Regions from separate parts of the Okeanomitos corallinicola TIOX110 genome, predicted to be linked through region 1. Evidence: predicted binding sites of a transcription regulator. Region 1 holds the regulator's gene; each other region holds the start of a gene.
What was found. The regulator NtcA, encoded in region 1, controls nitrogen genes in cyanobacteria. The targets are predictions, from matches to a motif close to TNTGTANNNNNNNNTACANA.
Positions count from the first base shown of each region.

Region 2: the regulator NtcA is predicted to act here: its motif matches at 3,005-3,024, upstream of glnA (type I glutamate--ammonia ligase).
Region 3: the regulator NtcA is predicted to act here: its motif matches at 2,152-2,171, upstream of WJM97_RS14845 (DUF3120 domain-containing protein).

Region 1 is NZ_CP150886.1:2,741,590-2,751,945, forward strand. Features, by position in the region: gene WJM97_RS11870 (hypothetical protein) at 1-143, shown strand, start outside; gene WJM97_RS11875 (hypothetical protein) at 150-1,115, opposite strand; gene WJM97_RS11880 (DUF3146 family protein) at 1,459-1,722, shown strand; gene WJM97_RS11885 (pre-16S rRNA-processing nuclease YqgF) at 1,735-2,157, opposite strand; gene WJM97_RS11890 (DUF3084 domain-containing protein) at 2,190-3,680, opposite strand; gene ntcA (global nitrogen regulator NtcA) at 3,850-4,521, opposite strand; gene fabI (enoyl-ACP reductase FabI) at 4,909-5,685, shown strand; gene hisB (imidazoleglycerol-phosphate dehydratase HisB) at 5,791-6,387, shown strand; gene WJM97_RS11910 (ABC transporter ATP-binding protein) at 6,520-7,500, shown strand; gene WJM97_RS11915 (SLBB domain-containing protein) at 7,996-9,435, shown strand; gene WJM97_RS11920 (hypothetical protein) at 10,170-10,331, shown strand.
Region 2 is NZ_CP150886.1:917,781-928,136, reverse strand. Features, by position in the region: gene WJM97_RS03995 (ATP-binding protein) at 1-1,346, opposite strand, end outside; gene WJM97_RS03990 (DM13 domain-containing protein) at 1,412-1,888, opposite strand; gene apcB (allophycocyanin subunit beta) at 2,271-2,780, opposite strand; gene glnA (type I glutamate--ammonia ligase) at 3,152-4,585, shown strand; gene WJM97_RS03975 (hypothetical protein) at 4,679-4,879, opposite strand; gene WJM97_RS03970 (class I SAM-dependent methyltransferase) at 5,214-6,269, shown strand; gene WJM97_RS03965 (hypothetical protein) at 6,837-7,067, opposite strand; gene WJM97_RS03960 (hypothetical protein) at 7,009-7,242, opposite strand; gene WJM97_RS03955 (FAD-dependent oxidoreductase) at 7,350-9,092, opposite strand; gene WJM97_RS03950 (Rpn family recombination-promoting nuclease/putative transposase) at 9,213-10,169, shown strand; gene WJM97_RS03945 (hypothetical protein) at 10,269-10,356, shown strand, end outside.
Region 3 is NZ_CP150886.1:3,409,124-3,419,479, reverse strand. Features, by position in the region: gene WJM97_RS14855 (TIGR03279 family radical SAM protein) at 1-945, opposite strand, end outside; gene WJM97_RS14850 (undecaprenyl-diphosphate phosphatase) at 1,067-1,975, opposite strand; gene WJM97_RS14845 (DUF3120 domain-containing protein) at 2,174-2,953, shown strand; gene psbU (photosystem II complex extrinsic protein PsbU) at 3,301-3,729, shown strand; gene nadB (L-aspartate oxidase) at 3,879-5,546, shown strand; gene WJM97_RS14830 (CsgG/HfaB family protein) at 6,076-6,861, shown strand; gene WJM97_RS14825 (peptidase domain-containing ABC transporter) at 6,936-9,626, opposite strand; gene WJM97_RS14820 (peptidylprolyl isomerase) at 9,575-10,333, opposite strand.

The sequences.
Region 1 (10,356 bases):
TCAAGTTTGCATCAATTATGCAATTAAAACTTTTCAATTCTCGACAAGATGCTGTGCAACATCTCAGAAATATGATGGATGAAGTTAGCAAAGAAGCACAAGCACAAGGTTTAACGCCTGAGATTTTAGACTCTATTTTATAAATTGCACTATGATGGATATTTTTCTTCTGGGTAAGGTAAAGTCTTTGTTAAAACAACTGGACGATTAGCACCAGTTGGCAGAAGATAAATTGATATACGAACATCACAATTTTTTGCATCTTCCGGTAAAGAAGGTCTTTTTGTTGCTGCTGCGAGTGAAATCCTACCGGGACCATCAATTATGATTTCGTATCGTGTACTTTCAATTGTTAAAGAGCCAGGTTTACCTGCTCCCAATCTATGGTCATCAAGAGCAGGATTTAAACTAATCGGATTAGACTCAAATGTTGGAATTCCAGAAATTTCAAACTCTACGCGACATAGATGATATGGAATGATCACACGCTCCCTACTTTTAGGAACAATGTACAACTCTGAATTTAAACGCAATTCATCGGAATGATAATTTCCTACAGAATCTTCTCCTGCAATTGTGGCTGTCAGTTCAATTTCAAGAATTTCGATTTCCGGTAATAATTCGAGTGGAGCAAGTAATCGAATCAGGTCAGAACGATGTGCGGATCTTATAGCAGTCTTTTCACGCCAAGGAACTTCAAGTTCAACAGAACCTCCTCCTGGAGAACCATAAACTGGATTCTTAACAACAAAAGGAGCGCGCTCAGTTTCAAATAGCAAAGCCACAACGATTTTGTCATCAACAGGAATATTCAATGAAGAAATCATTCTTGGAGCAAGCTCATTAAAAAAGGACTCTACTTGAGGATACCAACTAGCAACATCATTGGCATTAGCTCCAATAACACAATCAATACCTTTTTTTTCATCAACACCTATTAGCCAAAGTATATTCTCTCCTCGTGCAGCATTAGCATGACCTGCTATTCGACGAGCAGCCTTCGCTTCAGGTATCCAGACTGCCTTTAACTCAACCAAAAAATCTTCGTTAGGTTGACCACTTTTGACACAATCAATAACTCTCAATGCCCAACTTTCAATTTGTCTAGAATTCATCTCTCTAATCAAAATTTTTGCTTCAAAAATTTAAAAAAATATAACGTCAACTTTATTACTGTGCATTGACGTATTAAAAAATTACACTTACTACATAATACACAACTTTTATTTCCGCAACCAGTAACATCCCCAAAAATCAGAGTTTCTTGTTACAACAACTTTTAAGCTGGTTGGGACATCAACAGATAAGAAAACCTAGACATAAACAAATCTTTAACTCTGTCACCTGTCACCTGTCACCTGTCACCTTCTTAATTTGTCAATTTCCAGAATGTTTGCTACATAAAAACTAAGTAACCTAAACGGTTAACTTGTTATCCCTCATTGGAAATCCATCATAGTGAGTGCTAAACGTCTACCAGAAACCACCGCCCATGTCCGCATCACCGCTCAATCTTGGCAATATGGCTTAATTGAAGGTGATGTCAGTGCAGGAGATTTTGAATGGCATTTTAAATGGCATTTCCGTCGGGGGGAATTATCTGTCAAACCCTCTCAAGGTCGGGCTTTAATCAAAGAACCTCTCGGTCGCTTTTTAGAAAAACAAGATTATCAATTAGAACCAGGGGGAGATTATGCTTTTACGATTCGGGCAGAATTATAAATAAATTAATTATTAATTAGAAGTTAAGCGATTAAGGTAGCGTTCAATTAAAAGGATAGCTACTATATCATCTATTGGTCTGGGAGGTTGTCGCATACCTTTGGGTAACAATTTTGTTATTCCTGTGGGTGGGAACATTTGCCAATAGCGATCGCGTGCTTCTAAAGTTGTATAACGTTCATCCACTAAAATAATATTTACAGTGGGAATTAATTCCTGATTCAATTGTTTTTTCCACTTTTTTGCCGTGGTTTGATCTCCCATCACAACTAAGGAAATAGGATATTGTTGTCTTAATGATGAAATTTGAGCGATCGCCTCATCAGCAGCGACAACTTGATGGAAATAAAGTTTTCTATCCAATCCCATCACAGCCACACCACATTTATCTCGACCAGGATCAAAGCCCAAAATTGCAGGTTGTGTATTAGTCATTAGTTATTACCAATTACCCATTACCCATTAATTTAAGTGCTAAAAATAACTTTTCCATCAGATATTGCTACTAACTTGACTCTCAAAGGACCCGCTGTATAGGTGTCTTCTGCTGCGATCGCTTTAATTTCCAGTGTTGCTTGAGACTCTTGTAATTGAGTAAAAAATCGCCCAACAGTCCCATCTATCTGTACATTTTCCAGAATACCAGCATTACGGGCGCGAAACTGAGAAGCAGAAATCAACAAATCCAACCTTTGCCTTAATTGATATAGTGTCATATTTTTCATATCAGCGGAAGTTGTCGCCAAAACTTCACTAGCTGAAAACACCAATTCATTTGGCATCGCATCAGCAAAAAATTCTATCTGCTTTTCTCCTCGGACATAATTACCAGCAGAAAAAATTCTCACCACATATTCTCGACCATCTTGAATTTGTTTGATCAGTTGTTCAACCCTTTCTTTAGTAACACGCAATAACTCTGAATTTCCAGGAGTTGTATTAGGTTCACTTAATTGAATATTGGCATTGCGATTAGCTTGTTGCAAAATTTGCATTACCACTTGACTAGCAGCAGTAGGTTTATCTACACGCACTATTCCAGCAGCGATTACCTGACCACGAACTAAAGCCAACTTACCTAAACGTAAATCACGGTAAGATTGATAATATTTTTCTAACCTTGCTACTTCCTGCTCTAAATATGTTTGTTGTTTTTCCAATTCTTTTAAGCGAGATTCCCTAGTAGCAATTACTTTTTCCCTTTGTTTAATTTCTAAATTTCGATTTTGAATTAATTTATCCAAATTAGCAATTTTTTGATCACGCTGCTCAATCACTTTTTGACGATTAGCCAATTCCTGATCACGTTTTTCAATCGCCGTCTTAGCTTCATCTATAGCTTTTTTAGCCTCTGCATACAACCGCTGACGTTCCTTTGCTAATTCTGCAACTGCGGTTTGTAATTCTTGCCGTTGATTATATAAACTTTGCAATTCTGATGTAGACTTTCTGTACTGAATCACCACTTCACCCAATCTACTTTGAGTATCTTTTAATTGAGCTTGGGTTTTAGATTGCTGACTGATAGTACGGTTAAGTTGGGCTTGTGTAATTCTTTGTTTAGCATTAGCAGCTTGCAAAGACTGATTAATTTTTTGTAAATCTTGCTGTGCTTGAGCTTGTTCTTTCCTTGACTCCGTTAACTGATTCTCTACCTGATTTTTTTGGTCTTCTGCAATTTTTAACTGTTCTCGTTTATCTATCAGGTCTTTTTGAATATCTTCCAACTCAAACACCCCTTTTCGCAACCCTTCATCAGCCGCAAATAGAATTGCTAAAGTAGAAGCAGAAATGATCCCACCCGTAAAAATTGTTACTAATACCGCTGTTTTTTTCGGACGCAGATTGAAGAGTGAGAGGCGTGCTTTACCCACCCGTGTGCCGATGCGATCGCCCACGGTGGCAATTACGCCTCCCAAAATTAGAATTGCTGCTATCAGGATGTACCCAGTGGCCATCTTCAACTACCACCAAAAAGCTTCCAGATACAGCCTACTACTTTCAACCATAGTCTGTGGGGGAAAGAAGATTGGCAAAAGTAGAAATTAGTCAATTTTGAAATATTCCTCCAAGTATGAGTGTTTTTTCTACAACTAAAATTTGTGTCAACTTATCCCCCAGCAGATTTTAAGTAAACTGTCTACTCAAGGTAACAGGTTTATGCACAGTAATCTTTTTCTTGTGAATAGAAATCATCTTTTTCTCGCGTAAATCCCCTAATAACCTAGTCACAGTTACACGGGTAGAACCAATAGCTTCTGCGATCGCTTGATGAGACAATTTCAAATCAATAGTAATACCATCAGCACAAGGGACACCAAAATCACGGCAGAGAATCAACAGAAAACTGACTAACCTAGAACCCATATCTCGGTGAGCCAAAGTTTCAATCATCATCTCCGTTTGTAGAATCCGCGAAGACAAACCCCGCAGCATCAACATCGCCAATTCTGGATTTTCCTTGAGTGCTTGCTCAACTTGTTCAATTGGTGCAGAAAGTAATTCAACCGCAGTAAAGGCCACGGCATGATAGAATCTATCTGACTTATTTCCCGTCAGTAACGACAACACACCAAAAACACTATTTTCCCGTAACAGTGCTACCGTTATTTCTTCCCCTGCTTCATATACCCTGGAGAGTTTCACCGCACCCTTGAGAAGAAAATAAACTCGCTCGGCGGGATCGCCGGGAAAAAAGATCGTTTTGTTGCGTTCAAACGTCTCCACAACTGGTGGAAAAGCTCCAGTCGCCATCTGACGAAAAACATTTGCTAGGGCTTTATCTTGTGTCACGATCATCTCCCTTCCCCTACCCAATGCCGGAAAAACAAAAACTGATTACCTAAGAATACACCTGAAAAATCTAGAAAGCACCGTCAACCTTTCTGTCTTTTCCTATACTCAAATCTATGAATTTATATAGTTCTGTTGATTATGATACCTAATTGTTGTGATTTTGAGCTATAAATTATTAATTAATTGTTTCACAAACACAAGTAACTGGGTTTTTTGTTCAAAAATTTGCACGATCTTCACAACTTCTTAAACAATTAACTGCAATTTTGATCCTCTTCACACCCCCAAAATTAGATTTTTGCCAAATCTCATCCCCAACCAAGTCAAAAAAGACTCAGATTCTAGTATTGTTAAGTATGCTCCTAGTGATTGATCACATTGACAATTTTTATGCTGAATCTGTCTGGAAAAAACGCCTTAGTTACTGGTATTGCTAACAACCGTTCCATTGCTTGGGGTATTGCCCAACAACTACACCAAGCTGGTGCTAACCTGGGTATCACCTATCTGCCAGATGACAAGGGCAAATTTGAAAAAAAAGTAGCTGAATTAGTAGAACCCCTCAAACCTAGTCTTTTCCTACCTTGTAACGTTGAAAATGACGAGCAAATTCAAGCTACCTTTGAAACTGTAAAGCAGCAATGGGGTAAGTTAGACATCCTCATTCACTGTTTAGCTTTTGCCAATAGAGAAGATCTAACCGGCGATTTTAGCAACACTTCCCGTGCTGGTTTTAATAAAGCTTTAGAAGTTAGCACATACTCACTTGTGCAGTTAAGCGGTGCTGCCAAGCCTTTAATGACAGAAGGTGGTAGTATTGTTACTCTTTCCTATTTAGGCGCAGTTCGAGCTATCCCCAATTACAACATTATGGGTGTAGCTAAGGCAGGATTAGAAGCTAGTGTCCGTTACTTAGCCGCAGAACTCGGACCCCAAAATATTCGCGTTAATGGCATTTCCGCTGGTCCCATCCGGACTTTAGCATCTTCAGCCGTAGGCGGAATCTTAGATATGATTCACCATGTGGAAAAGGTCGCTCCTTTACGTCGCACTGTTACACAATTAGAAGTAGGCAACACCGCCGCATTTTTATGTAGTGATTTATCTAGTGGTATTACTGGGCAAATTCTCTATGTAGATTCTGGCTATGAAATGATGGGAATGTAACAAGATGTGACAGGTGACAGGTGACAGGTGACAGTAAAAAAGTAAGGGTGAATAAAAAACCCAATCACCAATCACCAATCACCAATAAATAATAACTAATGACTAATGACTAATCAACGCATTGCTACAGTTAAACGCACAACTGGGGAAACAGAAGTACAAGTCACTATTAACCTTGATGGGACAGGGATCTGTAAATCTGACACAGGAATTCCCTTTTTAGACCACATGATCCATCAAATTTCCTCCCACGGTTTGTTTGATTTAGATATTCAAGCCAAAGGTGACTGGGAAATTGATGATCACCACACAAATGAAGATGTTGGTATTACCTTGGGTCAAGCTTTACACCAAGCACTAGGACACAAAAAAGGTATTGTCCGTTTTGGTCACTTTGTTGCACCCCTTGATGAATCTTTAATTCAAGTCGCTTTAGATTTTTCTGGTCGGCCTCATCTCAGTTATGGTTTAGATATTCCTACTCAAAGAGTGGGAAATTATGATACTCAATTAGTGAGAGAATTTTTTGTAGCTGTGGTCAATCATAGTCAAATGACCTTACACATTCGCCAATTAGATGGTATTAACTCCCATCATATTATTGAAGCCACTTTCAAAGCTTTTGCTAGAGCTATGCGGATGGCTACGGAAATCGATCCACGTCGTGCTGAAACTATTCCTAGTTCTAAGGGTGTATTATAAATTACTATAAATATTGCTCAAATATTATTCTCTGACGGATAATTGACAGATTAACTTTCTTATGTCTATTATCGTGCTACTGTTTACCCTGTAGTCATTCACACCCTGTAGATTCTTGGTAGTTTAACCACAATGAATCCTGTTACAGATACTCCTGATCCTCAATTAAATCCTATAGATCAACCACCGATAGTCCTCACATCTGAGTTGAGAAAAGTCTATCGCACTGGTTTTTGGCTGAATCAACAAGTTATATCACTTAAAAGCTGTTCTCTACAAGTTTATCCTGGAGAAACTTTTGGTTTACTAGGTCCCAATGGTGCTGGTAAAACTACTTTGTTAAAATTACTACTAGGAATTATTCGCCCTTCTGCGGGGAGAGGATTATTGTTAGGAAAACCATTGGGCGATCGCTCAGTGAAACAGCGTATCGGTTATTTGCCAGAAAATCCCTATCTGTATGACTATCTCACAGGTTGGGAATTCTTAGAATTTGCTGCTGGTTTATTTCAAATTCCTACCAAAATACAACGTCAGCGTATTCCTGAATTATTAGAACTGGTGGGTTTATCTCAAACTGATGCTCGTAAAAAATTGATGCGACGTTATTCTAAAGGGATGCTACAACGGGTTGGTATGGCTCAGGCATTAATTAATGATCCAGACCTGGTATTTTTGGATGAACCAATGTCAGGACTTGATCCATTGGGACGTTACCAAATGCGGGAAATTATCCTTTCCCTGAAAAAACAAGGAAAAACTATCTTTTTCAATAGTCATGTTTTAAGTGAAGTAGAACAGATTTGCGATCGCGTGGCAATTTTAGCCAAAGGAGAATTAATTTGTAGTGGTTCTCTCAACGAACTATTAGGTACAGAAAATACATATCATGTTAAAGGTGAAGGTGGAGATGCAGAAGTTCTGAAAAAAAGAATAGCTGATCTACAATTTGACGCTGATGGTACTTGGCATGGTATTTTACAAGAAGATTACTACGATTTCCTTTCCAGCCTCCGATTGATGGGGGGGAAAATTATCACTATTAATTTTTCCCATCGTTCTCTAGAAGAATTCTTTATTGAACAGATCCAAAATCAAACTTCTTCGCAGTAATTTTGTCAGATTAAATCCAGCCTTTATTGTAAATTTGATTTGAAAAACTTGTTATTTTCATAAGTTCAATATTCAGCCTAAAGTGACTATCTGATTCATGAATTCTCCCCGCCTACAAACATTTGAATATTTTAGAAAGGGCAGCATTTATGGGATAAATATAAAGTGGTACGTGAGAAATATTAATAACAACTAACACCAACAAAAACCTTACTAAATCATAGTACCAATTATTACCAATAATAAATGTTGATGCTTAACTATTGACTAATTATCTAAAAATTGCTCTAATCATTAACAAATCATTGATGACATCCGCATCAGCTTTAAAATTACTTCACTAAAAAACACGTAGTCCTAATCAAATTATATCCGGACAATAACAATTACTGAAGAAGATAACATTGTCGGGGGAACTCCAATAATTAAGTATAGTCAACGTTGAAATGATTAGACATTACTTTACAGTGCTTACTCTCAAATTCTCAGGTAAATATGCTTAATATAAATTTGTGGAAACTCCTAACTCACACATCAACATCTGTGGTTTTACTTACCACAGTCAATCTTGCTTTACCAGTCGTTAGCCTAGCACAACAGCAAAGATCATCCACCTCAAACATATCTACAGATTACCTGTTAGGTGGTGGCGATCGCATTCGTGTCAATGTATTTGAAGTACCTGAATATACAGGTGAATATCAAGTTCCTCCCGGCGGAGCAATTAACCTGCCTTTAATTGGTAGTGTTTCTGTTTTAGGGTTAACCACCGAGCAAGCATCTGATGAAATAGCCAGAAGATACGCTCGCTTTCTCAAACGTCCCCTGATTTCAGTTAACCTGTTATCCCCACGTCCCATTAACATATTTGTAGCTGGAGAAGTGACACGGCCAGGAGCTTATACTCTCAGCTTACAGGGAACAGGTGGCGATAACCCTGGTTTACAATATCCCACAGTATTAGCAGCACTCAGCACAGCCGAAGGAGTAACACTAGCCGCAGATGTTACCAAAGTGCAGTTACGTCGTAAAACTGGACGTTCAGGGGAACAAGTTATCAGTCTCAACTTAAAAGAAATTACTCAAACAGGCAGAATTCCCCTAGATATCACACTCAGGGATGGAGACACCATAGTTGTACCCACAGCCACAGAATTAAATGTTGCTGAAGCGCGCAATTTATTTGCAGCTAACTATGCAGCTAGTCAAACAGCACCCCGGACAGTAGCCATTACCGGTCAAGTTTATCGCCCTGGTTCTTATCTGGTAACACCAGGAAGTGCAACTCTCCAGGCAGGTGCTGTTAATCCTGAAACAACAGGTAGCGGCTTACCAACTGTTATGCGAGCTATCCAACTAGCTGGGGGAATTACATCAGAAGCAGATGTTCGGAATATTAAAATTCGCCGTCCGACTAGAATTAACACACAACAAACTATAACTCTCAATCTGTGGGAGTTACTGCAAACAGGAGACCTAGATCAAGATGTTGTGTTGCAGGATGGAGATACTATTATTGTTCCCATGGCGACTGAAATTAACGCCGCAGAAGCCACTGCATTAGCTAATACTACGTTATCACCTGCAACCATTAAAGTTGGGGTCGTGGGAGAAGTTAAAAAACCTGGCTTAACAGAGCTACAACCCAATAGCACTTTAAATCAGGCTTTATTGGCGGCTGGTGGTTTTAATGATGCAAGAGCAAGTAGTGGAGCAGTAGATTTAATTCGCCTCAATCCCAATGGTACTGTTACTAAACGAATAGTTAAAATAGATTTCTCTAAGGAAATTAATGACGAAACTAATCCCATTCTCCGCAACAATGACGTTGTTGTAGTTAACCGTTCTGGTATTGCTAAGACTGGAGATACGGTCGGTACTGTAGCTGGTCCATTGGGTCTGATATTTAACGTTCTCAGATTCTTTGGACTCTAAACAAGGATATTGTAAAAATGGGATGATAACACATCCCAAAATTTGCTTAATGAGAAATAAGTGTTTTCCGCCTGCTACAGCAGGCTTATTTTGTATACTATAGCAGCAGTCAATTATCAACAGTAAGATCCTTCTCTTTTAGGTTTTGTATAAATTTAAATTATAGAAGAATTGAAATAGTTGAGTAGTTTAAAACTTATAAACTTTCTCCTTTATATTTTCTTAATAATTAATTGAGAATTATTTTTATTTATCAACGATATTGCAATACTTTCAGCGATCTGCTATGATTTAGTAGAATTTGTATTTTGCCTAACTCTGTCTATTTCTAAACAGGCATTGATAACTGCAAATTAAAAGTCTTTACCCCGTAAGTATTTCAGAACTCGTAAACCTGAACATCTGCAAAAAATTTGAGCAAATTAGCAAGATTTCCTGACCAGAGAATTACAAATATTTGATGCTGTTATTTGCGGGTTAGAAATCGGGGGGTTGACAAATCAGACATTTTATGTGATGTAGCCTGGATTAGTAAAAAGAATAAATGGGAAGTCACAATATTAACGATTGTCTATTTTCAGTGAATGAGAAAGAGAAAAGCGATCGCCTACATCTGTCATATGGATATTTACGATATAATCTGCTTAAAAATTTAGGAATAGTTTATGAATACAGGAGAGATCCGCCAACAAATTCAAGAATATATTGATCAGCTGTCACCAGAAAGATGATTAGTGGCTGTTGATTTTTTAGCGTATTTGGTAGATCGAGAAGATAATGATGCCACGGAAGAGTTATTGAAGACTCAAGGTTTTAAAGAAGATTTGGCCAAGGCGAAAAAGAATGTTGAGGAAGGAAAGGTAATTTTTGTTGAGCAACTTAAACGAAAATATTAATTATGCTGTTGTTATTGGTAATCAT
Region 2 (10,356 bases), 1.8 Mb from region 1:
ATACTTTCAATCAAAGTCTTAACAATTGACAACCCCAAACCACAACCTCCTGTAGTAGTACGGGCTTCATCTACACGGTAAAATCTTTCAAAAATCCGGGATTGATGTTGTAGCGGAATACCATAACCTTGATCACAAACTTGAATAATTACTTCTGTATCTTCTAAGTTTAATTTCACAATTATTTCTGTGTCGGAGGGGGAATATTTAACAGCATTATCAATCAGATTTATAACAACTTGTTTAAGGCGATTATAGTCTATTTTCGCAGCAATGACCTGATTAATAGTTTCAAATTTAATAACTCTTTGGCTATATTTTTCTGCCATCTTCACGACTTCTGAAATCAATTCATTGAGATCACAAATTTGTTTTTGGAAATGTAAATAACCATTATCAGCCCTAGCTAAATCTAGTAAATCTTGTAAAAGTCTAATAGTACGTTCTGTTTCTAGAGATGCGGTAGTTAAAGCCTCTAATTGGGTAGAATTTAAATTATTTTGTCTTCTTAAAACACTTTGTAAATAACCATTGACAATCGTTAATGGAGTGCGTAGTTCATGGGAAACATTGCTAACAAATTGCCGTTCTTGTTCCCAAGATTGGGCAAGACGAGATAACATTTTATTAAAAGTATGAGTTAATTCTTTAACTTCAGTGGGAGCATTTTTGATATTTAATTCTGCTTGTCCTAAATCAGAAAGAGAAATAACAGTAGTCATTTGACTTAAATGACGTAAAGGTTGTAAAGAATGCTGAATATAAATAGCAATAATTCCAGAAATAATAATAATAACAAAAATACTAGCAATAGACAAACTCCTTACCATTGCCATAAACATAAGTTGTTCATTAGTGATATCTTTAACCACAAATAACTTACCCAAAACCTGACCATCAACGGATAAATTGCCACCACATAACACAAAATAATGTTGATTTACCTGACCTAATTCTGGTTGAGTAGACATCTCAGTTAAAGACATTAACTCAATAGCAATTGTCGGTGATAGCGTATTCCAGTTATTAGATTTAGCGATAATTTTTTGATCTGAACTTTTCACCCATAAAAACGTATCTTGATTTGATAAATTTTTAATTGCTTTCTGTAAACTTATCTCTACAGACATCATTTCATGATAAAGTTGTACATCACGGGGGAGACGATCAGCAATTTTAGAAATATCAGCTTTATGACTATTAATTAAAATTTTTTGCATCTTCCAAGTTGTCCAACCAGCGAGTCCACTGAGTCCAACAGTAGAAACCAAAGCAATACCTAAAATTAGGCGTAATCGCAGGGAAAAAATATCAAATTTCTGCCAAAAACCATTTATTATTTTCACTTTAATGTCAATTAAAACTTATATTTTATTCCCCCTATTTTTGCAGGGGGTTAGTGGGGGCTAATTTATTTAGCAGGCAAACTAGCATAACCAAAAGTAGCATTAAACTTGCGACACCAAATAGCCACAGATTTAAAATTAGCTAACTTTACATTTTGAGGTAAAGCATAACGTTGAGAACCCTTAATTTTTTGTAAAGCAGCAACACTAATATAATCTTTCTCTTTGATTCCAGATTCTGGTGGTACATCACCACGATAGAGAACTACAAATAAATCGGGACCATTATCAGTTTTAAAACTTTGATCAAATTGTAAATAGTTAGTCCCATTTTCATTGGTAACAGTTAATTTACCTTGAGTTTTGTGTTCTAAAGTCTGAAAATTTGTAGACTTTCCTACAGCAGCAGCGACGGTTGTTAGCGACTCGGTTTGATTCTCTGTGGTAGTTTGATTATTTGCAGGAGTTGATGTTACTTCTTTTGCACAACTGACAGTAAGAAGGGTAACGAGGGTAAAAATCGCTAAATGTGGAAACTTCATGATTTAATGTCCGCAAATTTGTCTTTAACAACAATTTAAAGCGTAATTTCTAGAGTTGAATGAATTTAAGCTGAGAATTGATTTAATTTTTTTTCAGTTTGTCAATTCTTTTAGATAGAATCATTAATTATTTTTCTCACTAATTCTAACCATTGACTACCTATTTCTGCTCATTTTCTTTCTGTTTATGGGAACTATTTCTCCTCCCACCTTTGTTATCAAGGTTTCTATCCATCTCAAGAAACAATAATTCAATTCTTCTTAGTAATTTTTGTTAAAAAAAGTAACCGCACCTTGTCAAAAAAGCCAAAGTGCGATCGCAAATTCCATTAATTAAATATAAGGGTTTAGCAATGCTAAACCCCTACTCTACTTTCCTAGATTACACATCCTGCTCACTCAACTCACGGGTAATGTGATCAAAAGGTTCATCCACAAAAGCAGTATTAGCAACACCAGCAGCTGCAACTTGTTCCTTCACGATATCCTTCATAATCTGTACACCGCGCACAGTGGGAGCAATAGGCACACCCAAAGAATTATAGGTTTCACGCAAACCTTGTAAAACACGCTCATCCAACACATTGGTATTAGCTGCAACCAGTGCATAAGTAGCATAGCGCAGATAATAATCCATATCACGCAAACAAGCCGCGTAACGGCGAGTTGTATAAGCATTACCACCAGGACGAATTAATTCTGGTAGTTCCTCAAACAACGCAGAACCAGCCTGTTTAACAATAGCTGCCGCATTAGCATTAATCGCAGACGCAGCTTGGACTCTAGCCGTACCAGTTTCAAAGTAGGACTTGAGGCTATCCATCGCATTCCGGTCAAAATATTTGCCGGCTACGTCATAATTCTTAATTAAAGTTGTAACTGCATCGCGCATTCCTGTTTCTCCCAATCGTTAACTATCTATGGTTTGATATTAATTTGGTTGCACTCATGCACCGGTAAACTTTTGTGCTACACACATAAAAAAGATAGATGCAGCACAAAAACTATCCATCCACTAATAAAGGATTCTATGCCAAAGTTGACACTGATAAGATGAAGTTTCTTGTTGTATGCAGATCAAGTCAGAAAGGTTAATATAACCTGTAATCCAGTCAATCTGTAACAAAAAACACAAAATTATCTAATCTCTACTCTTTACGATATTTGAGGTGGTGTGTCAAAACTTGGGTTAACTCAACAGGGTTAAAATGCTTTGGCATAATCTGGTTTAATTTTAGAAAATTGGCTACAGAAGGAGTAAAAATGACAACCCCACAAGAAGTCTTGAAAATGATTCAAGACCAAAACATTCAGATGATCGATCTGAAGTTTATTGATACACCAGGAACTTGGCAGCATCTCACGGTTTTCCATAACCAGATTGATGAAAGTTCTTTTACCGACGGTGTACCTTTTGATGGTTCTAGTATCCGGGGTTGGAAGGGTATCGAAGAATCTGACATGATGATGGTGTTAGATCCTAACACTGCTTGGATTGACCCCTTCATGGCAGAGCCAACTCTAAGTATTATTTGTAGCATTAAAGAACCACGTACAGGTGAATGGTATAGCCGTTGTCCTCGTGTAATTGCCCAAAAAGCAATAGATTACCTTGCTTCTACAGGTCTTGGTGATACTGCTTTCTTTGGTCCAGAAGCAGAATTTTTTATCTTTGACGATGTTCGTTACGACCAAACCGCTAACGAAGGCTACTATCATGTAGATTCCGTAGAAGGTCGTTGGAATACAGGTAGAAAGGGTAAAAATGGTGAAGTAGATGGACCCAACCTGGGTTACAAAACACGCTTCAAAGAAGGTTACTTCCCAGTTCCCCCCACTGATACCTTCCAAGACATCAGAACTGAAATGTTGTTGACAATGGCCAAATGTGGCGTACCCATTGAAAAACAACACCATGAAGTTGCTACCGGTGGTCAGTGTGAACTCGGTTTCCGCTTTGGTAAATTAATCGAAGCTGCTGACTGGTTAATGACTTACAAATATGTCATCAAAAACGTGGCGAGAAAATACGGCAAAACCGTTACTTTCATGCCTAAACCTATTTTTGGTGATAATGGTTCTGGTATGCACTGTCACCAGTCTATTTGGAATAATGGCAAACCTCTGTTTGCTGGTGACAAATATGCTGGTATGAGCGATATGGGTTTATACTACATCGGTGGTATTCTTAAACACGCTCCTGCTTTGTTGGCTATTACCAACCCCACTACCAACTCTTACAAACGTCTTGTTCCTGGTTATGAAGCACCTGTAAACTTGGCTTATTCCCAAGGAAACCGTTCTGCTTCTGTGCGGATTCCTCTTGCTGGTGATAACCCCAAAGCTAAACGCTTAGAATTCCGCTGTCCAGATGCAACAGCTAACCCATATTTAGCGTTTGCGGCTATGCTTTGTGCTGGTATTGATGGGATTAAGAACAAAATCCATCCTGGTGAACCTCTAGATAAGAATATCTATGAACTGTCTCCAGAAGAATTAGCTAAGATTCCTTCTACTCCTGGTTCTTTGGATTTAGCGTTGGAAGCATTGGAAAATGACCATGCTTTCTTAACTGAAGGTGGTGTGTTCTCTGAAGATTTCATCCAAAATTGGATTGACTACAAGCTTGCTAATGAAGTGAAGCAAATGCAGTTACGTCCTCATCCCTATGAATTTTTCCTCTATTACGACTGCTAATAGCAATTAAGGAAAAACCAATAAATTAGCCACCTACAATGGTGGCTTTTTTGCGTTTATTCACTTTTGAGACTCGCACTCAACCTAATCAATCTAGCTCATGGAAGCATGACTACTACTGTACAGCGCTTGTGTAGTGGGATCTATTTTCCCTTGAATTGGATTCCAATAATGGCATAGTTCTTGAGGAAGACCTAATTCTTGTGTAGCACGCATCAACATTGATTGTTGCCGATTTTTAACTTGTTGATGTTGACGTACCATCAATGCGCGGGATTTTTCTTGAATAGACATAATTTTCTTCCTCTCTTGTTTTTAGTAATAAAAAATTAACTTTTCTCTTACAAGTTAATAGTATCTAATTTTCTGTATCACAGACTACGAAAATCTATTTTCTTGATAAAACTTAATATTTTAAGCGATCGCCATGGGCAAAAATCAATGCGTAAGTCCTATGATCGTTTTAATTATTTTGCTGTTTACAAAATGAGTATTTATGCTGCATAGCTGGCAATCATTGGAATTCACCAACTGATGATCAAAATTTATTTTTTATAGACAAGAGAGTTTATTTTTGAGCTTTTGTTACATAAAATAATTAAAGTAAACAAAAATTAACTTATTATTTATGTTAGAGAACTTGACAAAACTGAGTTATCAAACCTGCCAACAAAGCAAAAACTACTTTAGCCTGGGTCACAAAATCCTCAGTACCCAGTTACAAAATTTACTGTACCCTCAACAACAACCAACAAAACGAGTATCTCCAGAGGCGATCGCCAAACTACAAAACAGATTAAATCAGCTACTAGAAACAGATTGGCAAGATACCCAAAAAGGCATATATCCAGAAAGTGTACTATTTGAAAATGAATGGCAAGACTTCTTTGCTTACTATCCACAACTTTGTCTGGATTTACCCCAAACTTGGGCAAGAATCACCCAGAAAAAATATCAAGCATTTTCCCCAGAAATAGATCAACAGGGATACCCTAGTTATTATTTACAAAACTTCCATCACCAAACCAATGGTTATTTAAGTGATTTATCAGCCAATTTATACGATTTACAAGTAGAAATTCTCTTTGGTGGTACAGCCGATCCCATGAGAAGGAGGATTCTATCACCTCTCAAAGGAGAACTACAAAAATTTCAGCAACAACCACAAAAACAAATCCGCATTTTAGACGTAGCTTGCGGTACAGGAAGAACCCTAAAATTAATCAGATCCGCCCTACCAAAAGTCTCATTATTTGGTGTAGATTTATCACCAGCATATTTGCGAAAAGCCAATCAATTACTATCTCAAAATCCTGACGACTTGCCACAACTTTTACAGGCAAACGCAGAAGAATTACCTTATTTAGATAATTATTTCCATGCTGTGACTTCTGTATTTCTCTTTCATGAATTACCAGCCGCAGCACGTCAAACAGTGATCGAGCAATGCTTTCGAGTAACTAAACCAGGAGGAGTTTTTATTATTTGTGATTCAATTCAAGTAAGTGACTCAGCCGAATTAACTGAGATGATAGAAGGCTTTGCGAAAACTTTCCATGAACCATACTATCAGGATTACACCAAGGATGATTTAATAGATAGATTGGAGAAAGTAGGCTTCCGAAATATCGAGACACAAATCCACTTTCTGAGCAAATATTTAATTGCTCATAAGCCACTTTAACTAAACAAAGAAGTAGTGATTCTAGGAAATCAAATAGAATGATCACAAATGAACTGTAGAAACAGGATAACAAATAGGATTTGTTACTGAATATAGATATAGTAATTGACAAGGACGTTGGGACTTCAACAGATCAGACAACTTAGGAAAAAAGGTTTTCCACCTTGTGACTAGACTATATCTAAACCTGTCCCTACAATAACAAGCTGTTCCATGAATCTCAAACGGTACTAAATAATCCAACTTACTAGCTCACAGCAGCTTTGACAGGTTAATTACACCAATGAAATTCCTATTCTCATCCTGCTTTTTCCTCTTCGTTACTCAACCTATATAGATACTTAATTCACAACAGAAGCGGTTGAAAAAAGTTAAGTTAGCACCTATTAGAGTTAGCAACTAGCTAATATATGTCCGGTTTAACGCAGTTACCCGATTTTCTGAGGAAATACTCAACAGTTGCTGAGTTATACAGATGTGTGTTGATTGAACTGTTTATATTCCTGCCAAAGAAGATAAAATCTGAAACGATGGCTGACTTTTGCAGTTGTGTAGTGCTTTAACTGTTTAAATTTTGCCAAAAATGTAAGTTTGGGATTTTGACAAGAGATGTAGTGCTTTAACTGTCTCTATCTCTGTTGTGTAATCTTGGTCAAGGACGATAAACACCCAGTTATTCCTAAATTTGATGGCTGTGTTAGTAAGAAATTCTCCTACAAGCAGTCTGACGCGACGGTGTTTATACAAAGGAATGAATATTGCTAAACGATTCCATTGATTCTCTACGTCCACTACCACGATGAGGCGCTGGTTGTTCTGGTTCGTTGGGACTAGGCTTAGAATTGTCAGCTAGCAGTGATTGTGAACCAGAATTGGTATTCAGCAGACGGGAAAGGCTAGTACCTGCTTCGCAATTAAGAGCTAAGGAGCCGAATACCAGACTCGATACTAAAAGTGAAATGGCAGCACGCATAGTAGATGTCTATTTTAGAACTCTCTACTTCACTGATACTTAGCTTTAACATGATTATCCGGACAATTTGAAAAAAAGTATTGAATTTAACTGTAAAAAAACCAATTTTATACTTGTTCGATATATTCGACAAGTAGCCAATTACCAGATGAATTTAGACGACCCCAAACAGTGATATTTTGATTTTGGTGCAAATGTTGGAGTTGCTCATCCACAAATGATTCCAAAGTCACAATTTTCCAAGTTGTCTGTAATAAATCAGTTGGGTTTGTGATAATAAATCTGTAATCTTGCTGGTTCAGGCGATTAAAAACACCAGTGAAAGAATCTAAATTTAAGTAATCACAATTAATGGGCGGTACGCCAGAACAATTACCATCAAGAGGGTATTTTTCTGGGTGATCTAAATAATAGATTTGTCTGTCTAACCAATCGGGATGATTGACTGGTAAATTGAAAAATGGAACAATAGATGCTGGCGATCGCTCATCAGTTAATAAAGCTATTTGCAGCCTCCTTATTGGTAAATCCCTGGGCTGACAATTTAGCTCACAACAGAGAGCAGCGGCCATTCCTGCGGCTTGACCAATACCCATAACCACAGGTTGTAGTCTGGTTGCTCCATTGGCAATGTGAGAGACAGAAATATTCTTCTCACAAACCAGCAACCCATCCGTAGACTTTGGAATTAAACAACCGTAGGGAATAGTAAAGGGTGTTCCTGTCCAACGTCCCCCCCAACGAATAGATTTTGGTTGCAGTGGAAAATTAAAATCCGGATAATGGTGGTCATTGGCGTAGTTACCAATAGCAACTGCATTATCAAAATTGGCTGCAACTCGACCATCTGAACTGGGCAAAATATCTTGCTCAGAGACGGTAATAAGCCCCTCTAAGCGACGACTTTCCCGATAATAGGGATGGAGTGCAAAAGCTGGAGAGAGACTAGGAAAAACTCCTTCTGCTAAACCGTAACGTTTACCAAGGTGAGTTTGAATAAAGTGGGCAAAGTTTTGGCTATGCCAGAAACATTCTTGGTGAAACTCACGTCTTGCTATGTTTGACTCTATCAAACGCCCGACGTTTTGGCCGTAGTCATTGCCACATATTGGCCAGTTAATCATAAACCAATTTGCGGGTAAACGTCCATAGTTTAAAAATTTTTCTGCCCCATAATTATCCCAAGCACCTGTAAATAAAGATGGATCATAATTAGGTGCAGGTGGAATTTCTGGGGCGATACTTTCCCCAAAATCTTGCATAACTACTACATGAGTCGGTGATTGTACAGGGTATTTTTCTGTCAGAGAATTAAAATCTGTTGGTGCGCTTGGTTCTCCCCACTTTGACTGCAACTCCCAACCCCAACGATAAGGAATATCCCCTAAAGCTAATAAATCTCCTAATTCTGTACCATCAATAATAACCTTGGCGTTGATCGTGAAATCTTCAAAGCGGATACCTGCGATCCGACCTCCCTTCCGTAAAACTTCTATCGGTGCTTTCCCGGAAATCCATTGCAGATTTGGTAGTTCTTTTACCCAGTCCGCAAAAATTTCTGCACCTATCTGGGGTTGATAGCTAAAAAAACTCACCCAGCTATTATCTAAACCCTCTGGTTGTCTTTGACGTAATTTTTTGAGAAATGACCCCCATAAACCAGTTTGGAAAGATTTTAATTCGTTACCATCAGGCGCGGTTACGCCAGCGGAGGTTAACATTCCTCCTAGCCAGGAAAATTCACTGACTATAATTGTATTAGCACCTCTACGTGCTGCTTGGATAGCGGCCGCTGTTCCACCGACTCCCCCACCAACAACTAAAACATCCGTTGTATAGGTTTGATTCATAAGATTTTAGATTTCATTGTTAATTGAAATGGTAATAAAAAGCAATACATAATACCAATAAATTATAATATAATCTAATAATATTTTCAGGGTTTTTAGTCAGGAGAAAAAATATTTATAATGCGTCGTGATTCCATTTTCTATAAATTATTTAAACAATTTCCTAGTTTACTGTTTGAATTGGTAGATGAAAAACCACCAGAAGCTGCTGATTATCAATTTGATTCCATAGAAGTCAAAGAAACAGCATTTAGAATTGATGGAGTATTTCTACCACCTGATCATGCTAATCCCAAAATAGCATTTTTTGCGGAGGTGCAATTTCAAGAAGACGAAGATTTATATCATCGCTTTTTTACCGAATTAATGACATTTCTGTATCGTCACCAAGTTCGCTATGATAACTGGTTTGGAGTCATAATTTTTCCATCTCGTAGTCTAGAACCATCTAACTCAACAATTCATGATGTGTTAATAGACAGTTATAAAGTCAAGAGAATCTATCTTAATGAACTGGGAGATTTACAGGAACAACCTTTAGGAATAGCGTTAATGTTGCTGACGACTACTCCAGAAACAAAAGCAGTAGAAGCAGCTAAATTTTTAATAAACAAAGCTAAAAATACGGAGGTAGACAACCTAGAAAAAGAAGCCATAATAGATTTAGTGACGACCATCATTGTTTATAAACTTACTAAACTCAGTCGAGAGGAAATAGAAGCTATGTTAGGACCAATTACAGAAGAACCCAGAGCGATTAGAGAATGGAAGGAAGAAGCATTAAAACAGGGATTGGAACAAGGAATAGAACAGGGATTGGAACAGGGAATAGAACAAGGAATAGAACAAGGAATAGAACAAGGAATAGAACAGGGAATAGAACAAGGAATAGAACGAGAAGCGATATCCCTTGTGATTAGACTATTAAAGCGCCGTTTTGGTAAATTTCCTGATGTGTTATTAACGAAAATTCAGCAATTATCTATAGAAAAAATAGAAAATTTGGCTGAAGATTTATTAGATTTCTCTGTACTTGCAGATTTGGAAAACTGGTTAAAACAAAATCAGGCTAATTAAGAATAATTGTAGGTTGGGTTAAGCGACAGCACAACTCAAAAACAACTTTAAAAATGTTGGGTTTCCTTGTGTCAACCCAACCTACAGTTTATCAAAGATATGAATAATATTTTACCCATTGGTGCTATTCTCAGAGAACGTTATCAAATTCTAGATATTTTATCTAGTAATACAGGATTTGGAATTA
Region 3 (10,356 bases), 670 kb from region 1:
GGCTGCATGGGTAAACTGTTTAATAAATAGACGAATTGAACCTACACCATTGGCGATTTGCGGATATTCTTCATATTCGGCTTCACTCGGTAATTCTTCCCCGGCTATTAAAAACCATTCATCGGCTAACCAAGCCACACTAGAATCAAATTTTTGCTTAAATTCTTGACAGAGTAATTTTACTTGATTAATTACTTCTTTGGCTTTTTCTCTGGTTACAGGAATCAGTTCATCTTCTTGGGGACGAAATCTTGTTAAACCAACAGGAACAACTGCTATTGATGCAACTGCGGGGATGTCTCCTGTGTGAAAAGATGTTAAGTCTCTGAGGGTTTTTTCTAGATGTTCACCATCATTAATACCAGGACAAACAACGACTTGGGCATGAATCTGTAAACGTCTGGCTTGAAACCATTTTATCTGTTCTAATATCTGCCCTGCACGTTGATTTTTTAAGAGTCTAATTCTGATTTCTGGTTCTGTAGCATGAACGGAAACATAAAGGGGTGATAGTCGCATTTGTTCGATGCGTTGCCATTCTTTTTCGGGTAAGTTAGTTAAGGTTAAATAAGAACCATATAAAAAACTCAAACGATAATCATCATCTTTGAAATATAAACTCGATCTTTTCCCTGGTGGTTGTTGATCTATAAAGCAAAAGGGACAATGATTATTACATTGAATTAAACCATCAAATAAGGCAGTTTCAAATTCTAAACCCAAGTCGTCATCATAGTCTTTTTCGATTTCAATATGATGGGTTTTACCACGAGTATCTAATACTTCTAGTTCTAAAATTTCATCTGCACATAAAAATTGATAGTCTATTAAATCTCTTGGTTTTGTGCCGTTAATAGCGACAATTGCATCACCAGCTTCAAAGCCAATTTCTTCAGCAATTGATGCGGGGATAACTTTAGTAATTTTAGCAGGGTTAATAATCATAGTTGGTAGTTGATAGTTGATAGGTGATAGTGGGTAGTTGATAGTTAGATAAATTTCTTCACCCCGTCACCCACTCTCCCCTTCTCCCCCTCTTTTTCTGACTCCTTGAACTCCTCAAAAATTATTCTTGCCAACCGTTGGCGATCGCTAATAAAATAGCTATACCAAAAGCTAGTCTGTACCAAACAAATACAAAGGTATTTTTGGTCTGTAAATAGCGAATTAAAAATGCGATTGATAGGTAAGAAAAAATAAAGGTGGAAACAATCCCAATTACTAATAGTAAAACTATATTATCTGGTAATTGTCCTGCTTGAAACAGCTTAAAAATCTTCAGACTTTTATAGAGAGTAGCTACAGTTAAGGTGGGAAACCCTAACAAAAATGAAAACTTGGCGGCTGTATCTCTTTCTAAACCTAAAAATAAGGCTGTGGTTAAGGTTGAACCAGAACGGGAAGCTCCAGGAATTAAAGCTAGAGTTTGTCCTAATCCTACTAATATACCATCCTTAATCTGCAAGGCATCGAAACCACGTTTACGAGTGCCAATTTTCTCTGCTAATCCCAATAAAATCGCCATGACGACTGACATTATAGCAATAATTAAGGGAGCATCAGGTAGAACATCTTTCAATAAAAAACCAAAAATTAAGGCTGGCATTGTACCCACGGCAATACCTACCATAATTTTCCATTCTTCGCTTTCCCAGTCTTTGGTTTTGAAGGCTTTGATTGCACCTTTGACAATACTGGAAATTAAAGCCCAAAAATACCAGAGTATGGCGATGACACTACCGAATTGAATCGCATCTACAAAATCTTTTGCACCTAGTTCTTTCCAACCTAATACTTTGGTGACAATTAACAGATGTGCTGTACTACTGATGGGCAAAAATTCTGTAATCCCTTGGACAATACCTAATATAAATGCTTGCAGCCATTCCGGGGTCAGTTTGTCTGTGTTTTCTGCCACGGTTAGTAGTTGAGATGATAGTAAATTTATACTATTTACTTCTAATATTATCGCCATTAACCATACTCCCAAAATGGATTCGTAATTCTAGCAAATTATCTAACTTAATCCGCTGTTTAGATATGTTTTTCTGGACAACACCTCAGATCCTCATCTCCTAATTCCAAAAATGATGTATAATCAATATGCCCCTGGGGGGGATTTAATGGTGTGATATTGTAGATAAGTAAAGTTTAGTAACAAATATTAAAAACTTTGATTAATAATACGTTGACATCCTACACTACTGCTACATCTTCTATTGAAACTGATTTAGATACTATTGCTAATCAGCCAATAGGTATTAATGAGTTAGAATCTAGTCTTTCGTTATCGCCTTCTTTACCAACTACCAAAATTGCTAAACAAAGTTGGTTAGTGTTTGCAGCGGCGGTGTTTTTGGTATCTGTGCCGGTTTTTATAGAAGCGCCATTGGTGCGATCGCTACCTACAATAAGTGTAGTGATTACAGGGTTTTGGATTTGGCTGAGTTTAAGATTAATGTCACGCCCTCAAACCTATCTGTGGGGGGATTTACTGTTAGGCTTTAGCTGGAGTTGGCTAACAGGGGCGATTTATTGGGGTTGGTTACGTTGGGAACCGCTGTTTCACTTACCGATAGAAGCTATTGGCCTACCCTTTGCAATTTGGTGTCTGTCTAGAAACTGGGGTAAAGTCGGTAACTGGTTTTATCTAGGTTCTTTGTTTGGTACTGCTTTAACGGATTTATATTTTTACCTAGTAGACTTAATGCCATACTGGCGGCAGATTATGAGAAGCGATGCCGATGGAGCTTCACAAATCTTAAAAAATGCCTTATTTCAAGTACAAACACCTTGGGGTGAAAGCTGGGCGATGGTGTTGGCTTTAGCATTATTAACGGTGGGATTAGCTACTTTAGGTAAACAAGAACGTCATTGGTACGCCTTCAGTGGCGCAGTTTTGAGTACAATTTTAGTAGATAGTCTGTTTTTAGTAGCGGCGATTCTTGCTTAAAATTCCTATCTACGAATAGGCAAAAATTAGTAATAAATGTTTACAAATTAAAGTTTAAAAAAAATCCCTAACATGGTAATGGCAGATTATTACCCAAGTATCAACTTCTAGTACAGCTAAGTTGGAAAGTTCACTAAGTTGTATATTAGTTTGTGATGACTGCTGTGTGTTGATTCAGCTATCAGCTATTAACCAGAGTATCAAGTCAGAAGCAACCAGTAATACATGAAACCTTGAGATATTCAGTGGTATGAAATGATTACTTTATACTTCTTAGTTATACCGATAGCTGACAGCCTGTAGTTGAAAAATTTTATTTCTGTATTGATGGAAAGAGGTAGAAAATCGTGAAAGGATTAGTACGTTTATTAACTGTTTTTAGTTTGTTAATTGGCTGTTGGGGATGGTTAGGAACAAGCCAAACTGCCCAAGCTGCGAGTTTTAGTAGCTTGAATTGGCAGCAAGTTCCTGTAATGGCTGTTGCACGTCAAAATAAAGCAGATGCGAAACTAGGAACAGAATTCGGTAAAAAGATTGATTTGAATAATACCAATATTGCTGCTTTTAGAGAGTATCCAGGGATGTATCCTAACTTAGCTAGTAAAATTATCCAAAATGCTCCCTACAAAGAGGTAGAAGATGTATTCAATATCCCTGGTTTGAGCGAGCGCCAGAAAAAGACTTTAGAAGCCAATAGAGATAACTTAACTGTGACAGAACAATCATCCGAATTTAACGAAGGAGATGATCGTTATAACAACGGTATCTATAGATAACCCATTTTGTTAATTGGGCATGGGGCATAGGGCATGGGGCATAGGTAAAAAAGTTCTTAATTTTGACTTTTGAATTTTGAATTGACACCTCCCCATCTCCCCATTACCCATCTCCCACTCTCCCCATCACCCCCTGACTTTTGAACTCCTTGAACTTATTAGATATTCCTAACCAATTTGATGTTGTAGTAGTCGGTGCTGGTGCGGCTGGACTATACACAGCACTGTGTCTACCAGAATCTTTGCACGTAGGCTTAATTACTAAAGAAACTGTTACTTTATCAGCTAGTGACTGGGCGCAAGGGGGTATTGCTGCTGCTGTCGCTCCCGAAGATTCACCTAAACTACATATTGAAGATACTTTAAAAGCTGGGGCTGGTTTGTGTGATGTGCAAGCCGTAGAATTTTTAGCCCAACAAGCCCCTAATTGTATTCAATCTCTAGTTAACTTGGGTGTAGCTTTTGATCGTCATGGTAATTCCCTGGCGTTAACTTTAGAAGCTGCCCATTCCCGCCATCGGGTTCTCCATGCAGCTGATACCACTGGTAGAGAGGTAACTACAACTCTCACAGCCCAAGTATTACGTCGTCAAAATATCCAAGTAATCCAGCAAGCTTTAGCATTATCTCTATGGATAGAACCTCAAACAGGTAAATGTGAAGGAATTAGCCTGTTTTATCAAGGTCAAGTGACATGGATAAAAGCTGGTGCGGTGGTACTAGCAACTGGTGGCGGTGGTCAAGTATTTGCCCAAACTACTAACCCGGCAGTGAGTACGGGGGATGGAGTAGCTATTGCTTGGCGGGCTGGAGCGATTTTACGTGATTTAGAATTTGTGCAATTTCACCCGACAGCTTTAGTTAAACCAGGGCGATTTTTAATTAGTGAAGCGGTGAGGGGTGAAGGAGCGCATTTAGTTGATGACAAAGGGCGCCGTTTTGCGTTTGACTATGACCCAGCGGGTGAACTTGCACCGCGAGATGTGGTGAGTAGAGCAATTTTTAGTCATTTACAAAATACTGCCGAGGATTTGGCTACCGCCCATGTCTGGTTAGATATGCGTCCTATTCCTGCTGATAAAATTCGTCAACGTTTTCCTAATATTATTCAAGTCTGTCAACATTGGGGTGTTGATGTTTTTCATCAACCTGTACCTGTAGCTCCTGCGGCTCATTATTGGATGGGTGGTGTGCTGGCAGATTTACAAAATCGGACGAATATTCCTGGTTTGTATGCGGTGGGAGAAACTGCTAGTACGGGAGTGCATGGAGCGAACCGTTTAGCGAGTAATTCTCTGTTGGAATGTATTGTATTTGGAGCGCAAACTGCTGATTTACAAGAGCAGGTTTTGCATACATCGCAAACAGAATTACCATTTTCATCTGAGTCTGTTGCCTGTGTTTTATCAGATGATGAATGGCAACATCAACGGGTATATCTGGAAGATTTGCGGGAAAATGTACCCCGTGTAGTTTGGCAAAGTGCGGGTATTTGTAGAGAAAAATCTAGTTTAGAGGAAGCGATCGCCAATATAACATCTTGGCAACAGGATTTTGCAAATTTACCTTTAAGTCAATTTTTGCAAAGTTTACGTCCTGGAGAGGTTGCTAGTTTCAATTTAGCTGATATTGATAAACTATTACGTCTTTGGGCAGAAACACAAAATTTATTAGATGTAGCTTATTTAATTCTCAAAAGTGCAGCTTTTAGAACTGAAAGCAGAGGTGGACATTATCGCTCAGATTATCCCCAATCTGCTCCCGATTGGCAAGTACACACCATGATTCAAAATCATCATTGGTGGAAATCTACTTAACGTGTACCACTACCATGCTTACTATCTGGTGCGCTGTAGTTTAGCGGTGTGTAACCTTCTGGAGTTTAGACTTAAACTTAATTTTCTACACAGGTAATGACAGATTTTTGCAATCAAAAACTATAAAATTTTTAGAAAAATCATAAGTTTTAATTTAAGTTTTTAAGTACCTGGGCAAAATTAATTGCACATTTGGGAAAACAATAGAAATCTCTGTATCTCTTGTCTGTCACCTGTCACCTGTCACCTTCCCTAAATATGAAATTTATTTTGCACGACTACTTATTAGGTAATTTTTCACTTAGTCAATATTAACAATAATTAACATATAGCAACTTTTGGTTTTTAGCGGTTATCATCTAGCTTTTAAATGCTTTCCAGTCAAGACTTGTAGGTTTAGTTGTGTACCTCACTGCACCCAAATCTGTTATCAGTTGTTTTTTCATGCCAATTTAACTTTTTTTGGTATAAAATAAGTCGTTGAACTTGAATACAAACCAATTGCTTTCTGTTGACAATCACCATACTTATGAAAACTTTGTCTTTTTATCAGCGCTTAACTAATCACACCGCAATAGCGTTAGCAACAGTAACTCTGAGTTTATCTCTCGGTAGCATTAGTGCATTTGCACAAGAAAAACTCACCATTTCCGTACCAGACTTTAAAAATGAGACTACCTGGTGGTGGTGGCAGAATGGTACATCTAAGCAGTTAGCGGATGCTTTAAGTAACGAATTAACATCAACAGGTAAATTTACCGTTGTTGAGCGACAGAAATTAGGAGAGGTAATTTCCGAACAAGAACTTGCTGAATTAGGTTTAGTTCGCAAAGAAACCGCAGCGAAAAAAGGAGAACTCACAGGTGCGAAATATATTATTTTAGGTAAGGTGACATCCTATGAAGATGGTGTTGAGGAAGAATCTAGTGGTGCAAGCATTGGTGGTTTGCGTTTAGGCCCTTTAAGTTTTGGTGGTGGTAATCGTCAAAACAAGCAAAAAGCCTATGTAGCTATTGACTTACGTGTTGTAGATTCTACTACCGCTGAAGTAGTATATGCACGCACAATTGAAGGACGCGCTACTAGTGAATCAGAAAGTAGTGCTGGTTCTGTAGGTCTTTTCGGTGTTTATGTTGGTGGTGATAAACAAACCAGTAATAAAGCACCTGTAGCGAAAGCACTGAGAGCGGGTTTAATAGAAATTACCAATTATCTCAGTTGTGTAATGGTAGAAAAAGGTAGCTGTGTAGCTGAGTATGAACAGAAAGAACAGCGTCGTCGTGAAAATACTCAAAAAGTTTTAGAACTGGAATAAATAGGTTTTAGCCAACAAATTGTGACTGAATAAATAGCAAATTAACAGGACGTTCCGATGGAACGTCTTTTGTTTTAAATATTCATCTGTTGTCGTTGATAAAGTGACCAGTATAAACCCTTTTGTTGTAATAACTCTGCGTGTGTACCCCTTTCTGCAACGATACCTTTTTCCATCACCAAAATTAAATCTGCACGTTTTAAAGGTGCAAAACGATGAGCAATTAAAAACACGGTGCGGTTAGCAGAAACTGTCTGCAAATTTTTTAATACTTGCTGTTCTGTTTCACTATCTAAAGCACTGGTAGCTTCATCTAAAATCAAAATTGGTGCGGTGGAAAGAAACAGTCTTGCTAAAGCTATCCGTTGTCTTTGTCCACCAGATAAAGCTGTACCTCTTTCACCAACATTGTTTTCGTAACCTAATGGTAATTGACTAATAAAATCGTGTGCTACTGCTAATCTTGCAGCTTCTACAACTTGTTCAGCAGTGATATCAGGATTTCCTAAACTGATGTTTTCCAAAATTGAACCATTAAATAAAAAGTCTTCTTGGAGAACTACAGAAATTTGCTGTCTTAAAGATGCTAAATCACAACTTTTGAGGTCAAAACCATCAATTAAAATTCTGCCTGATTCAATTTGATAAAGTCTTTGCAACAATTTAGAAAGGGTGCTTTTTCCAGAACCACTGCGTCCCACAATTCCTACAAATTGCCCTGGTTGAACATCAAAGGAAATTCCTTTTAGTACAGGTTCAGTGTTAGGACTATAACGAAAGAAAACCTGTTCAAAATTAACTTCACCTTTGAGGGGTGGTAATACTAAACCTGTTCCTGCTTCTGCTTCTGGTGCAGCATTGAGAATATCACCAATTCTATCAACTGAAAGGAGGACTTGTTGCAGATTTTGCCATAACTGTACTAACCTTAGTAATGGCCCAGTAACTCGCCCTGACAACATTTGAAAGGCGATTAATTGCCCAACTGTAATTTGATTATCTATTACCAATCTTGCACCAAACCAAAGGATTAATAAAGTAGAAAAATTAGTGAGAAAATCACCAATGTTACTACTAATATTTGATGTTGTCGAGGCTTTAAAACCAGTTCTAATAAACCGAGCAAATAAACCTTCCCAGCGTTCTCTAGCAACAGGTTCAGCAGCATGAGCTTTAACAGAATGAATCCCTGTAATAGTCTCTACTAAAAATGATTGACTGTCAGCACTGCGGTTAAAGGTTTGGTTTAACCAATTTCTTAAAATCGGAGTAGCAACAATTGTTAAAATCGCAAATAATGGGAGAACAGCTAAAGCTACAAAGGTTAAAGGAATGTTGTAATAAAACATCAATCCCAGGTAGACAATAGCAAAGATACTATCAAGAATTACTGTTAAAGCTGTACCTGTTAAAAATTGACGAATTTGTTCTAATTCTTGAACTCTAGCGACTGTATCTCCAACTCTGCGAGATTCAAAATAAGCTAGGGGTAAACGCATTAAATGACGGAAAAGTTGAGCGGATAAACTCAAATCTAAACGTCGTGCAGTGTGGGTAAAAATGAAAAGTCTGAGGATACCCAGAAGAGATTCAAAAACAGCAACTAATAATAAAGCTATGGCCATGACATCAAGAGTTGCTAAACTCTCTTGCACCATAACTTTATCAATGATAACTTGGGTAATTAATGGTGAAGTTAAACCCAGCAATTGTAAAGTGAAAGAAGCGAGTAATACCTCACTTAATAATTTACGGTATTTCCAAACTGCGGGAGTGAACCAAGAAAGATTAAATTTCTCCTGTTTAGAAATTAATTCACATTGCCATAGTTGACCATCCCAACAGGATTCTACTACGGATTGGGTTAAATATTCACATTCAGTATTGAGAGGATTGGCAATAATTAAACAATTACCTTTCATCCCATAGCTAACAACCCAATTATTAATTCCTTCAGAATTCCATTGTAATAAAGCTGGAAAAGATAACTGTCTTAATTCTTGCCAACTTACCTGTAATTTACGCAGGGATAAACCTAATTTTTCTGCGGTTTCTATGACATTTTTGGGTCTTTGTCCCCGTAGTTGACGTTGTACCCATTCCAGTTGGACACCATTGTTTAAATATTGCGCCATCATTGTTAAACAAGCAGCAGCAGTATTTGCACTAATGATAAAAGGATAGTCAGAAATTACAGGTTTAGGAGGAGATGGTGAAAGTGAAGAAGATGTAGTTTGTAAGGAAAAATTTTCTTCCTCTGGTTCTATATTTTCTCTCTCACTTATTACCTGTTTTCTGTCACCTTTATCATGCCAAAATTCATCAATTTGAGGATTTTGAAAATTATTCCAAAGTGATGAATTCCAATACACAACTACAACTTCTTTACTCGCAGCTACTGCTTTACAATTAGTAAATAAAGGTTGTAAGTTTCCAAACCAGTCTCCATCCTCTAACGTAGCGATAGGTTGACTATTTTGATTTCGTAACCGGACTTTACCAGTAATAATAAAAAACTGATATTCTCCCGTTTCTTGTGTCCAAATTTTTTCCCCAAGTTGATATTTACAAACTTCTAATTGGTTTTTTAATTCTGATTGTTCTTCAGTATTCAACCAGGATAATGGCGGTTGTTCCCAAGGTAAAGCATCTAACACATTTATTGGTAAATTTTGATAATTTGATTGATGATTCAATTGACAATTTGGAATAGTTAATTTACTTGTAATTTTACTGTCAGGTTTTGAATTTTCTCCCCTATCCATTTTTCAAATAGTTCTGTTTGTAGTGATTGTTTGAGTTGATTGTTTTCTAAAGATGCTGGTATGATACCTTCTAATCTAAATAAACTAAAACGTCCTTCTAGTTCTATTGGTCCTATCAATTGTCCAGGGTTGACAGCATCTATGGGCGCTCGTAAAATATCAGGTAAACTACCCCGACTAATAGGACCCATCATACCGTTAAAGGTTTTTTCATCAGCTAAGGAATATTCTTTTGCTAACTGTTCAAAACTACTTCCTTCTTCAATTTGAGTGTGTAATTCTTCAGCTAATTCACGGTTATCAACCATGATTCGAGAAAGTATCACTCTATCTAAATAAATTTTTCTTTCAATGAAATATTCTGGTAGTTTTGGTTCGGTAATTACCGCTTTGAGTTTTTCTAATTTGAAACTAAAGGTAACAGATTCGTAAAATGTTGCATAGTCACTCCCGTTATTTTGTAACCATGCTTGGAACTTTTCAGCATCTGTGAGTTGATTTTTTAACCGAAAATCAATTATTGATTGTTCAATCAGTGCTGTACTGACATCTATATCATTTCTAGTTGCTATTTCTTGTTCTAAAATGTATTGACGCAAAACATCGCTAATAAACTGATTGAGTTTACCGGATACTTGTAAATACTTAACTACTTGAGAAAGTTCTATTTGTTCGTCGTTAATTGTCAAAAATGATGAAGATTCCATAAAATAAGTATGAGGAAAACACT